Regions from separate parts of the Priestia sp. YIM B13551 genome, predicted to be linked through region 1. Evidence: riboswitches for the same ligand, from Rfam matches in the RefSeq annotation. Region 1 holds a riboswitch; the other holds the start of a gene.
What was found. A riboswitch is a leader RNA that binds a small molecule or an ion and turns the genes downstream of it on or off. The one in region 1 is predicted to bind S-adenosylmethionine.

Region 1 (10,510 bases):
AAATCATAAGCTGTATCCCATAGCTCCGGAAGCACAAGGATATCAGGGTTTTCTTTCAGGGCTTCCGTCATTTTTTGTTCGATATATTTTCGGTTTTTAGTTGGGTTTCCAAACGCAATATCAAGCTGCAAACACGTAATTTTTACACTCACTTTATCATCCGTCCTTTTTTTAGTAGTTGAAAAAAATGACTTTACAAGTTGAGTATTACAATATATTATTTGTGACTAGAATTTCAAGAATTTTTTGAGAAGGTGTGCGATGATGAAACAATTTGAGCAATCGGAACTATTAAAAAGTTTACCAAAACAATTTTTTGCATCACTTGTAGGCAAGGTAGGAAAAGTAATGGCCCAAGGGCACGACGTTATTAACTTAGGGCAGGGAAATCCTGATCAGCCTACTCCTTCACATATTGTAGAAACACTGCAAAAAGCAAGTGCTAATCCTATGCATCATAAATATTCTCCATTTCGGGGGCACCAGTTTTTAAAAGAGGCCGTGGCGACTTTTTATAAGCGAGAATATGGCGTTGATGTGGATCCTGAAAAAGAAGTAGCTATTTTATTTGGCGGAAAGGGTGGACTTGTTGAAATCCCGCAGTGCTTGTTAAACCCTGGAGATACGGTGCTGGTTCCGGATCCTGGATATCCTGATTACTGGTCTGGAGTAGAGCTTGCAAAGGCAAAGATGGAAGTGATGCCGCTCACGGCTGAAAATCATTTTCTACCCGTATACGAAGAGATAAGTGAAAGTGCTAAAGAACAGGCAAAACTCATGTTTTTAAACTATCCGAATAATCCTACTGGTGCAGTGGCAACGGCAGAATTTTTTGAAGACACCGTGGCATTTGCTGCCAAGCACGATATTTGTGTGGTACACGACTTTGCCTACGGAGCAATTGGATTTGATGGTAAAAAGCCAATCAGCTTTTTACAGACTTCTGGTGCAAAAGAGACGGGAATTGAAATTTATACTCTTTCTAAAACGTATAACATGGCGGGATGGCGAGTTGGATTTGCTGTAGGAAATGAAAGTGTAGTAGAAGCTATTAATCTTCTTCAAGATCATATGTATGTCAGTCTCTTTGGGGCGGTTCAAGAGGCAGCAGCCGCAGCTCTGTTGGAATCTCAACAATGTGTGAATGATTTAGTTAAGCGCTATGAATCTAGACGCAATACCTTTATTCAAGGGCTTCGAGAAATTGGTTGGGATGTTACATCTCCAGCAGGCTCCTTTTTTGCATGGCTAAAAGTTCCTAAAGGATATACTTCCGAACAGTTTTCAGATTTACTTCTTGAAAAAGCGCACGTTGTAGTTGCGCCTGGTGTAGGCTTTGGAACATATGGTGAAGGCTATGTGCGCGTAGGACTGCTGACGGATGAAGAGCGCATGAGAGAAGCTGTATCTCGAATAAAAAAATTAAATTTATTTTAAAAACGCATTGACAACTCTTTTTGAGTTGGCTTAATATGTAAGAAGTTAACGAGATTAATAACCTATAAATCCTAGCGGTATTTTTTATTTAGTATATAATCTACGAATTCAATTTAAATAAATAGCAACTTTCTTATTAAGAGTAGGTGGAGGGACTAGCCCGATGAAGCCCGGCAACCGACTTAACGCATGTTAAGCACGGTGCTAATTCTTGCAGCAGCAGCTGAGAGATAAGAAGAGCAACGAAAGCCTCTTCTTAATCACAGAAGAGGCTTTTTTATTAACGATATTAAACAGCAAGGGAGTTTTTAGCATAATGAGCGAAATCGTTGCAAGCTACTTACTACATGATAATAAAGGGAATTTTCATAAAAAAGCGGAAGGAATCGCTTTAGGACTAACCGTCGGCTCATGGACAGATCTGCCGCTTTTAGATCAACAGCAGCTTCAAAAGCATAAAGGGCGCGTCGTGTCAGTAACTGAGCTTCAAGATTGCGAACGTGTAAACGGATATTTAGGCGGAGAAATTAAGCAGGCTATTGTCAAAATTGCTTATCCAACTGCCAACTTTTCAAAAGATTTACCGGCTATTTTAGTTACGGTTTTCGGAAAACTATCACTTGATGGAAAAGTGAAATTATTAGACTTGGATTTTCCTGATGAATTATTAGCTGAATTCCCAGGACCGCGCTTTGGAATAGAAGGTATCCGAGAGAAATTAGGCGTTTATGACCGTCCGCTTGTGATGAGTATTTTTAAAGGCGTGATTGGAAGAGATATGACGTACTTAACAACTCAGCTGCGTGAGCAAGCGCTTGGCGGAGTGGATTTGGTTAAAGACGACGAGATTTTGTTTGATAGTGAACGAACACCTTTTGAAGCTCGTGTTACAGAAGGGAAAAAAGTACTGAATGAAGTATACGAAAAAACGGGACACCGCACGCTGTATGCTGTTAATTTAACGGGACGAACGTTTGAATTAAAAGAAAAAGCGAGAAAAGCAGCTGAGCTAGGAGCCGATGCTCTTTTATTCAACGCATTTGCTTACGGGTTAGACGTACTGCAGGAACTTCGAGAAGATGATGAAATTAACTTGCCGATTATGGCACACCCAGCTGTTAGCGGAGCGCTTACGCCATCAGAATTTTACGGTTTTTCAAATTCATTACTGCTTGGAAAGCTATTGCGCTTAGCCGGAGCAGATTTTTCACTGTTTCCATCACCATACGGAAGCGTAGCGCTTTCTCTTGAAGATACGACAGGCATTGCCTACGAATTAACGCGTCCTGTATACAAATATAAGCAGTCTTTCCCGGTTCCTTCAGCAGGAATTCATCCTGGAATGGTACCGCAGCTTATGAAGGACTTTGGAATCGACAGCATTATTAATGCAGGAGGCGGAGTTCACGGTCATCCAGACGGAGCTATCGGAGGAGGAAAGGCATTCCGTGCGGCGATAGATGCAGTACTCTCTCATCAAACACTAGCCGAAAAAGCGGAAGAATCAAAAGAGTTGCAAAAAGCCTTAGAACTATGGGGAACAGTAGAGGTGAAAGCATGACATCGTTAAAAATCTTTTGTGACTTTGATGGAACAATCACAAATAGCGATAACATTATTGCTATTATGAAGCAATTTGCTCCTCCGGAGTGGGAAAGTATTAAAGACGACGTGTTGGCACAGCGCGTCTCCATTCAAGAAGGAGTAGGGCAAATGTTTGCCTTGCTCCCCGTGGAATTAAAGGAAGATATTATTTCTTATATTTTAGAGACGTCTGCTATTCGAGATGGATTTGATGATTTTATTGCCTATACAAAAGAGCACCATATTCCGCTTTATATTGTAAGCGGAGGAATTGACTTTTTTGTAAAACCACTTTTGGGAAATCGAGTTGCAGAGGAAATGCTCTACTGCAACGGATCTGATTTTTCCGGTGAGCGCATTTCCATTACGTGGCCTCATACATGTGATAAACAGTGTACAAATAACTGCGGCTGCTGTAAGCCAACGATTATTCGCCATCTTGCAGATGAAAGAGATCATACGGTTGTTATTGGCGATTCCATTACGGATTTGCAGGCTGCCAAATTAGCTGATACGGTCATTGCACGTGACTTTTTAATCAAAAAATGTGAAGAGCTATCTCTACCGTATCGTCCTTTTTCTACTTTTTATGATGTGATTCATCATTTACAAGAATTAACAGAAGAGGTGAAAGCATGAGTATCATGGCTCAGCAAAGATTGCATGAGCTTGCGGATATAAAAGATGAGCTGGCAGAGCGCGATTGGTTCTTCGGTACAAGCGGAAACTTAGCAATCAAAGTGGATCAAAATCCGACAACTTTCTTTGTATCAGCAAGTGGAAAAGACAAAAGAAAACGTACAAATGAAGATTTTTTATTAGTTGATCAATACGGAAAGCCTGCAGAAGACACGCATTTAAAGCCTTCTGCTGAAACGCTTTTGCACGTTAAGATTTACGATTTAACGAATGCTGGGTGCAGTCTTCATGTACATACAATCGACAACAACGTGATCTCTGAACTGTACGGAGATGAAGGCGTTATTTCATTCAAAGGTCAAGAAATTATTAAGGCGCTAGGTATTTGGGAAGAAGATGCGGAAATTACTGTTCCGATTATTCCGAATTACGCAGATATTCCGACACTAGCAGAAGAGTTTTCTCACCATATAAAAGGCGATCAAGGCGCGATTTTGATTCGTAACCACGGGATTACGGTATGGGGGAAAAATGCATTTGAAACAAAAAAAGCGCTAGAAGCCTATGAATTTCTATTTAGCTACCATGTCAAATTACTGTCACTTAAAGGCATTAAGCCAAAGGTGCATTTATAAAAGGAGGAAACAACAATGGCGCAAATTCGCTTACATGTAAACAATAAAAGAATTGAAACTCAAGAGGAAGTATCAGCTTTTCTGGCAAACAATGAAGTTATTTATGAAAACTGGGATATTACAAAACTTCCAGAAAATCTTCGTGAAAAATATGATTTAACTGATGAAGAAAAAACAGAAATTTTAAACGCTTTTGGTGAGGATATTAAAGATATTTCTGAACGCCGCGGCTATAAAGCTCAAGATGTTATCTCGTTATCGGAATCTACACCAAATATTGATGAATTGTTAAAAAACTTTCAGCGCAAGCATATTCATACAGATGACGAAGTTCGCTTTATTGTAAGTGGTCATGGAATTTTTGTTATTCAAGGAAAAGACGGCGAATTTTTTGATGTTGAATTAGAGCCGGGCGATTTAATTTCAGTACCAGAAAACATTCTTCATTACTTTACACTAATGGAAGATCGTAAAGTAGTCGCTGTCCGAATTTTCGTGACAACTGAAGGATGGGTACCTATTTACGCATAACAATTACTTGTAAAGCATAGGTCATCATCACCCCGCTTTTACATCTAAAAGCGGGGTATTCTTTGGATTATTATAAAACTAACTATTTTTATGTGAATAATAAGTTTAATGGGAGGAACACCATGAAAAAGAGTAAAAAAATGCTGTGGCCACTTACTTTGCTCGTGCTTCTAGTCTTTGCGCTGGCTGCCTGCACGAAAGAACAGCCAAGTCTAAACGAGAAAGCACAGGCAGCTCCAGCGCAGCAAGCGGCTTCTGCTAAGCCTGTACAGCAAGAAGGAAAAAAGGTTACGAAAGATACAAAAATTGCGCTTATTTCTGAATTTACGTCAGGCACTCATGCTGCTCAATATATAACAGGTGTGACAAAAGCGGCTGAAAAAGCAGGAGTACAGCTATCCGTTTCTGATTCAAACAATGATCAATCCAAAATGGCTGCTTATTTAGACACGGCTATTAACCAAAATGTTGACGGTATTATGATTGACCACGGCCGGGCTGAAACTCTTGAACCTGGTGTGAAGCGCGCGATTGCAAAAGGAATTCCCGTTATTGCAACAGACGTAGAATTAAAAGTAGAAGGCGTTACAACCATCGATCAAGACGATTATATGCTTGCGCTCCAGGGCTTGAAACAAATGATGCAGGACATTAACGGAAAAGGAAACATTGTATATGCGTTTGTTGGAGGCTTTGCGCCGATGGAAAAGCGCGACAGCATTTATAAAATTATGATGAATCGCTATCCAGATGTAAAACAAATTGCCACGTTCGGAAGCGCAACGGACAATACCTCATTAGACACACAAAATAAAATGGCAGCTGTGTTGAAGCAGTATCCAAATAAAGGAGACATTGCGGCCGTTTGGGCACCTTGGGACGAATTTGCAAAAGGAGTAACAAGAGCGATTAAAGAAGCAGGACGAGACGAGATTAAAGTGTACGGAGTAGACTTATCTGATGAAGATTTGCAAATGATGCAGGCAAAAAACAGCCCGTGGAAAGCGTCAGCTGCCGTAAATCCAGCTTCAGTAGGAGAAAAGCAAGTTGATCTGCTTCTTAAAAAGATTTCCGGTCAAGACATCCCTCGCTATTATTCCTTTGATCCGGTTTTAGTCAAACAAACAGACTTGCCTAATCAAACGATTAATATGGATCAGCTTAGTCAGTACGTAGAAGAATGGGGTAAAAAAGAATAGAAGTGGAGGGATAGAGATGACGAACGAGCTTTCAATGAAGAACATTATAAAAAACTTTGGTTCTTTTCAAGCCCTCAACAAAGTTGATTTTACTGTTCAAAAAGGGGAAATTCATGCTTTATTGGGAGCCAATGGTGCCGGTAAAAGTACGTTGATGAAAATATTGTGCGGAGCTTACGACGAATACGAAGGAAAGATCTACAAAGACGGAGGTGAAATCTCCATTTCTTCTCCTAAAGAAGCTAAGCGCCACGGCATTGGCATTGTGCATCAAGAAGTCGATGTAGCGCTGATTCCTTCGCTGTCAGTAGCTGAAAACATCGTGCTAGATGTGCAGGCTTCTAAGAAAAGTAAGACATTTGTAAACTGGAAATCTATTTATAAAAAAGCGGAAGAAGCTCTTGCTTTACTTGGTTCTTCTCTATCCGTTAGAAAAAATGTTGTTGATTTAACTCTATCAGAGAAGCAGCAGGTGCTTATTGCACGTGCAATTGTACAGAACGTTGACTATTTAATTTTGGATGAACCAACCGCACCTCTTAGTGTGGAAGAGACGAAACAATTGTTTTCTGTGATGAGAGAGCTGAAGAAAAATGGAGTAGGTATTATTTACATTTCACATCGTCTTCAAGAAGTGGTAGATATTTGTGACCGCTTAACGGTTTTAAAAGACGGACGCTATGTAGCCACAAAAGAAACTTCACATACCTCGATCGAAGACGTGATTACACTTATGTTAGGAACGGCTTCTGTAAAGCAGTGGGTCAAAAAATCAGTAGAAGTTGGAAACCAACTTTTACACGTAGAAGCATTATCTCTTCCAGGGCGGCTTTCTAATATCTCTTTTCATGTAAAAGAAGGAGAAGTAGTAGGTATTGCAGGGCTTGTGGGAGCAGGGAAAACGGAGCTTTGCCGAAGTCTATTTGGATTGGAGCAATATGTCAGCGGCAGTGTTGAGTTAAAAGGCAAGAAATTAAAGTTGAATAAGCAGCCGTATTATTATATTGCACAAGGTCTTTCTCTTGTTCCTGAAGAACGAAGAAAAGAAGGGATTTTTGTTCATGAATCGATTGCGGATAACTTAGTTTTGCCAAGTCTGTCCCGCTTTACAAATTATTCGTTTCTAAAGCGAGGAAAGATCAAAGAAAAAGCGCAGAAAACGACTGGGCAAGTTGGAGTAAAGTCTCATTCTATCGAGCAGTCAGTTGGAACGTTAAGCGGTGGAAATCAGCAGAAAGTAGCAATCGGAAAATGGCTTGTTACGGACTCTGACGTACTGTTGTTCGATGAGCCAACTAAAGGGGTCGATGTAGGCTCCAAGCGAGAGATATTTGATTTAATTACAAATCTTGTGTCACAGCAAAAAGGAGTTGTTTATGCAACCTGTGAATTCGAGGAGCTGTTAGGGGTAGCGGATCGAATTTATGTTATGTACAACGGAAAAATCGTGAAAGAATTATCCAAAGAAGAAGCAACTAGTGAAAAATTATTTTATTATACAGCAGGAGGAGTAAAAGGATGAGTGCGGAGTATGTAACAGAACCTGTAGCGAAACCAAAGAGAAAAATAAGCGTTTTCGACTTTTTTTATAAATATGGGACAGTCTTAATGATTTTTGTTATTATGATTATTTTTTCCATTGCCACACCTAACTTTTTAACAGGAGAAAACATTAGTGATATCCTGCGCTCTATTTCCATTGTTACCTTAATCGCGCTTGGTGTAACAATATCGTTAACCGTCAACGGACTCGATTTATCTGTAGGGTCTACGGCTGGATTAGCCACTATTTTATCAGCCTCTATGCTTGTTTTACACAGACAAGAAATTGCAGTTGCTATCATTGTTCCGATTATTGCATCGCTTCTTATCGGGTTAGTAAATGCTTTTTTAGTAGTGAAAGTAAAGATTCCTGATATTTTAGCTACTCTTTCAATGATGTTCATCGTACAGGGGATTTTATTAACGTATACAAAAGGCTCAGCTATTTATACCAATATGCCTTTACCAAGCGGAGACAGAGCTCCGGGAATTTTTATTCCATCTTTCCTTGCGCTAGGGCAAGGTCACTTTCTAGGTATTCCTGTTCCTGTTATCATTATGCTGCTGACTGTGCTGCTTGTTCATATCGTTTTTTCCTATACGAAGTTTGGGCGTTTTTTCTACGTAACAGGAGGGAACATAGAAGCTGCAAGACTTTCGGGTGTACCGGTTAACCGTTACCGTATGTATGCCTATATGTTTTCAGGATTGCTTGCTGGAATTGGAGGAGTCGTTTTAGCTGCCCGTATTGGAGTAGGAGAAGTGAACGCCGGCTCACCATTTTTAATGGATGCCGTAGCTGCTACATACATTGGCTTTTCCGTATTTGGAGCAGGGAAACCAAATGTATTCGGGACGCTGATTGGCTCTATTTTAATTGGTGTGCTGTTAAATGGGTTAACGATGCTAAATGTTCCGTATTATATGCAAGACATTATTAAAGGAGCTGTATTAGCAGGAGCCTTGGCTTTGACGTATTACCGCTCGAAACAAACATCTACGGCTGTGTGAACAGCCGTTTTTTTTCGTTTGAAATCGGGAAGAATAAGGAAAAACAATAGTATAGCCTATTATTTATGTAGAAAGAGGGAGTATAGATGAAACGTGTCGTCATTATAGGAGGAGTAGCCGCCGGAATGAGCGCAGCTTCACAGCTTCGCCGGATGAAAGAAAAAGAAGAAGTGGAAATCCTTGTGTTTGAAAAAGGTGGAGATATCTCTTACAGCGCATGCGGCATGCCTTACTATCTGTCAGGTGTTGTAAAAGAAAAAGACGATTTGATTGCTCGGACGAAACAAGAATTTGAAGAGCGAAACATCTCCGTCCATCTTTTTCACGAAGTTAAAGAAGTAAATCATACAAAAAAATACATAGTAGTGCAAAATGTAAAGACGCAAACGGAAAAAGAGATAACATATGATGAACTCATCATTGCAACTGGAACAACGGCTGTTAAACCCAATTTTATGAGTGATAACATGCCGAATGTATGCACATTAAAGTCATTAGAAGACAGCGAAAGAATCTATACATATCTACAGGCTCACTCCGTAGAGAAAGTCACCATTATCGGCGGAGGATATGTCGGAATGGAAGTAGCTGAAGCAATGAAGGCTTTGGGAAAAGAAGTACGGGTTATTGAACAGGGAAAGCAGATTCTATCTATTTTAGATCAAGAAATGGCAGAACATTTACAAAAGCAGTTAGATGACGATATTTTATTTCATTTCGAAGAAGAAGTGGAAGCATTGCTGCATTCAGATGGTTCCGTCACTCACGTTCAAACAAACCGTCAAACGTATCAAACAGATTTAGTGATTGTAAATGTAGGAGTTCGTCCGAATACGCAATTCTTAGAAAGAAACGGACTAAGGATGCTTGAAAATGGAGCTATTTTAGTAAACGAGAAGTTGGAAACCAACGTGCCTCATATCTACGCAGCAGGAGATTGTGCAACGAGCTATCACCGCGTATTAAAAAAAGATGTTCATATTGCTCTTGGAACCATTGCCAATAAGCAGGGAAGGGTTCTTGGTTACCGATTAGGGGGAGAAAATAGAGAATTTCCGGGTGTTGTAGGTACAAGTATTGTCAAAGTGATGGACTATGAAATTGGGAAAACCGGCATTTCAGAAAGAGAAGCAAGAGAAAATTCTCTTTTATACAAAGCCATCACGGCCGAAGCTCCGAGTCATGCGTCTTACTATCCAGGAGCTGAAAAGATTGTGATAAAACTTGTTTATCATCCTGAAACAAAAGAGATTTTGGGGGTTCAAATGATTGGTAAAGAAGGAGTAGCAAAACGGATCGATGTATTTGCGATAGCTATTACTTGCCGCCTCACAACAGATGAAATAACCATGCTAGATCTTTCGTATGCTCCTCCTTTTGCTACGGTATGGGATGCTGTACAAATTGCTGCTCAGAAAGCTGAATAGAAAAAGATGCAGGGACAAAAGTATGAAGATCCGAACGAATTGATTCTTGATTAAGAATCAACTTCGTTCGGATTTTTTTGTGGTGATGGTGAACGCAGGCTTCATATATTTAGCTGCTTTTAGCTGTTGATTGGAGGGCAAGGCGAAAACTCCTGCGAGACAAGCGGTTCAGCTCATGTATCCCATTTGTTCGTTTTTAGATTGTATTGATTTCGTTATGTCTCAATCTTTTTTCTATTCGACAAGCAGCATCTTTTGTCGAAAAACAAGTTGTAAAAAAAAGATAAATGGTATTCCTATAGTAATGTAAGCGTTTGTAAATTCCGACAAAATAATTTTTTTGCAAAAAAAATGTCTATTATTGCGACTCTATTTACATATTTAGTAGAATTTGTAATAATGCGTTATAAGCTAATTTTTTTGTCATAGGAGAGGATTTTGTGTTTGGAGTGAGAAATAGAACGAAATCAGAGAGATTATTAGTAGAAATCGTCCAAAAAAGACA
Region 2 (3,402 bases), on a different contig from region 1:
CGTTACAGCTAAATTTCATGACGGCGGTATGAAATTATATGTTGATAAGCAGCCAATTGGTGAAGTTAGTTACGGAACAAGCGGCAATGAATACCGCTTTGAAGAAGGGTATTCGCAAGAAAATAATAAGTTCTACCAATATACGGATGTACAAAAGCAAGTTGAAACGCAAAAATATACAGACTGCGACGAAGAAGCAGGATGGTGCTAAACAGTGGCAACTGCCGCTGTTTTTCTTGTTTTATGGAAACAATATGGCCTAAGCTGCCTTTTAAAACAGTTCTTTCTTGCAAATTTCTTTTAAAAAACAGGTGAACTGTGATACATTAACGAATATTGTATAGCATAAAGAAATGATGTTACTATACAACTGACGATTATGGGTGATGAAAATGGGGCTAATTGAAATTGAAAAAGTAATTATTGTCGAAGGAAAATCAGATAAAAAACGTATCCAAGATATCATTCGAGAACCAATTGAAATTATCTGTACAAACGGTACGATTAGTTTATCAAAGCTGGATGAAATTATTGACTTTACGTTTAACAAAGAGGTATACATACTCGTTGACTCTGATGATTCAGGGAATAAGCTAAGAAAACAATTTAAACGAGAGCTTCCGGAAGCAGAGCATCTATATATTGATAAAATGTACCGAGAGGTTGCTGCCGCCCCTAGACATCACATAGCAACAGTATTACTGAGTGCCAATATCGATGTTAATGCAGAATTTTTAACATAAAAGGAATGAGCAACATGCAAGAATGGAGCGAAAAACAGCTTGACGATCAGTTAAAAGAAGGACAAAGAGCGTTTATCTTTTTCCATACACCTTTTTGCGGGACATGTCAGCTGGCAAAAAAAATGTTAACCGTAGCAGAAGCGATGCTGCCTGGTGTGACCATCGGAATGAGCAATTTAAATTATATGCCTTCAAAAGCAGAAGTATTTTCAATTGAAAGTGTACCTTGTTTGATTGAAGTGAAAAATGGCGAAATGGTAAAAAAACTCTATGCGTTTCATTCTATCGAGCACGTACTTGAAGAGCTTCGATAATCAAACGTTTGTTTAAAATGAAGAAATTGAAAGAGAGCAAACCGTTGGGGCTGTTGAAATCTTGGGATATTATCCCAAGAACAAAATCTGTTGACAGCCTATCTGACACATGCTAAAATCACACTCATGAATGTTCATAAATGAATGAATATTTCCCAAAAACAAAATAATTGTTGCGAACTCTTATCAAGAGAGGTGGAGGGACTGAGCCCTGTGAAACCCGGCAACCGTCAGACTAACTGAAATGGTGCCAATTCCTGCAAAGCTATGCGCTTTGAAAGATGAGAGAAAGGATTAAATATCGAGCCTTTCTGTCATGCGCAGAGAGGCTTTTTTAATGAGGAAAATTGTTTTACGGCTTTTTCATCCTATAGGGCAACCTAACATAATTAAGTTTTTACTAAAGAAGGTGAAGAAATATGATTACATTAACAGACGTTACAAAAATTTATCAGGCTAAAAGCGGTCAAGTAACAGCTGTTGATAATGTGAATCTAACCGTTAACCAAGGTGAAATTTACGGAATTATTGGTTATAGCGGAGCGGGGAAAAGTTCTTTAATTCGCTTGCTAAACGGGTTAGAAACACCAACGACAGGAACGGTCGAAGTAGCAGGTAATGATATTGGAAAAATTAAAGGCGGAAAACTCAGAAAAGCTAGACAAGAAATTAGTATGGTGTTTCAGCACTTTAATATCTTGTGGTCGCGTACGGTGCGAGAAAATATTGCCTTTCCGTTAGAAATAGCAGGGATCTCAAAAGAAAAAAGAATGAAACGAGTAGACGAGCTTATCAAGCTAGTCGGGCTTGAAGGGCGTGAAAATGCTTATCCATCACAGCTTAGCGGTGGACAAAAGCAGCGTGTTGGTATTGCTCGAGCGTTAGCCAATAACCCAAAAGTATTGCTGTGTGATGAAGCAACATCAGCGCTTGATCCTCAAACGACAGATTCCATTTTAGATCTGTTAGTAGATATTAATGAGAAGCTAGGGTTAACCATTGTATTGATTACTCATGAAATGCACGTTATTCGTAAAATTTGTCATCGGGTAGCCGTTATGGAAAATGGGGCAGTAGTAGAAGAAGGACAAGTGCTAGAAGTATTCAGAAAACCTAAGCAGCCGATTACAAAACGATTCGTTCAACAGATTTCTGAACCAGAAGAAACGTTTGAAACAATTGAACAAGTACAGGAGTTATATCCAAGCGGGCAAATTATTCAGCTGACGTTTGTTGGCGGAAAAGCAGAGCAACCGCTCATTACAACGATTTTAAAACAGTTTGATGTAACGATTAATATTTTGCAAGGAAAGATTTCTCATACACAAACAGGTTCATACGGAACGTTGTTCGTTCATTTAGACGGAGAATTAACAGAAGTTGAAAAAGTCATTGCATACATTCATGAGCAGCAGGTAGAAGTGGAGGTAATGACAAATGCTTGAGAAACTATTTCCAAACGTTATTTTAGATGATTTTATTCAAGCGACAAATGAAACACTATATATGACGGCTATTTCAGTTATAGCCACGTTTGTTCTAGGTATTTTATTAGGCTTGCTTTTATTTTTAACGTCCAAAGGACAGCTTTGGCAAAACAAACCTTTATATGCCATTGTGTCAGCAGTTGTAAATATCTTTCGTTCCATTCCATTCATTATTTTAATTGTTTTACTGATTCCATTTACCAAAGCATTGGTAGGAAGTATTTTAGGCGCTAATGCAGCGTTACCTGCTTTAATTGTTGGAGCAGCACCATTTTACGCGCGTCTTGTAGAAATTGGTCTGCGTGAAATTGATAAAGGTGTTATTGAAGCTGCTAAATCAATGGGAGCAACAACAAGCACTATTATCTTTAAAGTGCTGTTACCTGAATCGCTGCCAGCTTTAATTTCTGGTTTGACGGTAACGACGATTGCGTTAGTCGGCTATACGGCAATGGCGGGTGTGATTGGAGCTGGAGGTCTCGGGAATCTTGCATATTTAGAAGGATTCCAGCGCAGTCATAATGATGTAACGCTAGCTGCTACGATCTTAATTTTGATTATTGTATTTATTATCCAACTTATTGGAGATGCGATTACTGCAAAAATTGATAAAAGATAAAGGGAGGATTATTTATTATGAAAAAATGGCTTTCGGCTTTAGCACTAACATCTGCGCTAGTAGTAGGATTAGCTGCATGTGGATCTAACAATGGATCAAAAGATGAAAAGAAAATTGTTGTGGGTGCATCTAATACGCCTCATGCTGAAATTTTAGAACAAGCAAAACCGATTTTAGAAAAACAAGGAATCGACTTGGAAATTAAAAAATTCCAAGATTACATCTTACCGAACACAGCT

Region 2: another riboswitch for S-adenosylmethionine. It lies ahead of ACFX4N_RS22025 (methionine ABC transporter ATP-binding protein); the one in region 1 lies ahead of mtnW (2,3-diketo-5-methylthiopentyl-1-phosphate enolase).

Annotation. Positions count from the first base shown of each region.
Region 1 is NZ_JBHZOX010000001.1:1,665,443-1,675,952, reverse strand. Features, by position in the region: gene ACFX4N_RS08520 (carbon-nitrogen family hydrolase) at 1-152, opposite strand, end outside; gene ACFX4N_RS08515 (pyridoxal phosphate-dependent aminotransferase) at 265-1,437, shown strand; SAM riboswitch class I at 1,568-1,674, shown strand; gene mtnW (2,3-diketo-5-methylthiopentyl-1-phosphate enolase) at 1,754-2,998, shown strand; gene ACFX4N_RS08505 (2-hydroxy-3-keto-5-methylthiopentenyl-1-phosphate phosphatase) at 2,995-3,660, shown strand; gene ACFX4N_RS08500 (methylthioribulose 1-phosphate dehydratase) at 3,657-4,295, shown strand; gene ACFX4N_RS08495 (1,2-dihydroxy-3-keto-5-methylthiopentene dioxygenase) at 4,311-4,826, shown strand; gene ACFX4N_RS08490 (sugar ABC transporter substrate-binding protein) at 4,949-6,025, shown strand; gene ACFX4N_RS08485 (sugar ABC transporter ATP-binding protein) at 6,042-7,547, shown strand; gene ACFX4N_RS08480 (ABC transporter permease) at 7,544-8,578, shown strand; gene ACFX4N_RS08475 (CoA-disulfide reductase) at 8,665-10,005, shown strand; gene ACFX4N_RS08470 (aspartyl-phosphate phosphatase Spo0E family protein) at 10,446-10,510, shown strand, end outside.
Region 2 is NZ_JBHZOX010000005.1:65,577-68,978, reverse strand. Features, by position in the region: gene ACFX4N_RS22040 (YusG family protein) at 1-211, shown strand, start outside; gene ACFX4N_RS22035 (toprim domain-containing protein) at 393-743, shown strand; gene ACFX4N_RS22030 (thioredoxin family protein) at 758-1,057, shown strand; SAM riboswitch class I at 1,238-1,345, shown strand; gene ACFX4N_RS22025 (methionine ABC transporter ATP-binding protein) at 1,477-2,502, shown strand; gene ACFX4N_RS22020 (methionine ABC transporter permease) at 2,495-3,163, shown strand; gene ACFX4N_RS22015 (MetQ/NlpA family ABC transporter substrate-binding protein) at 3,181-3,402, shown strand, end outside.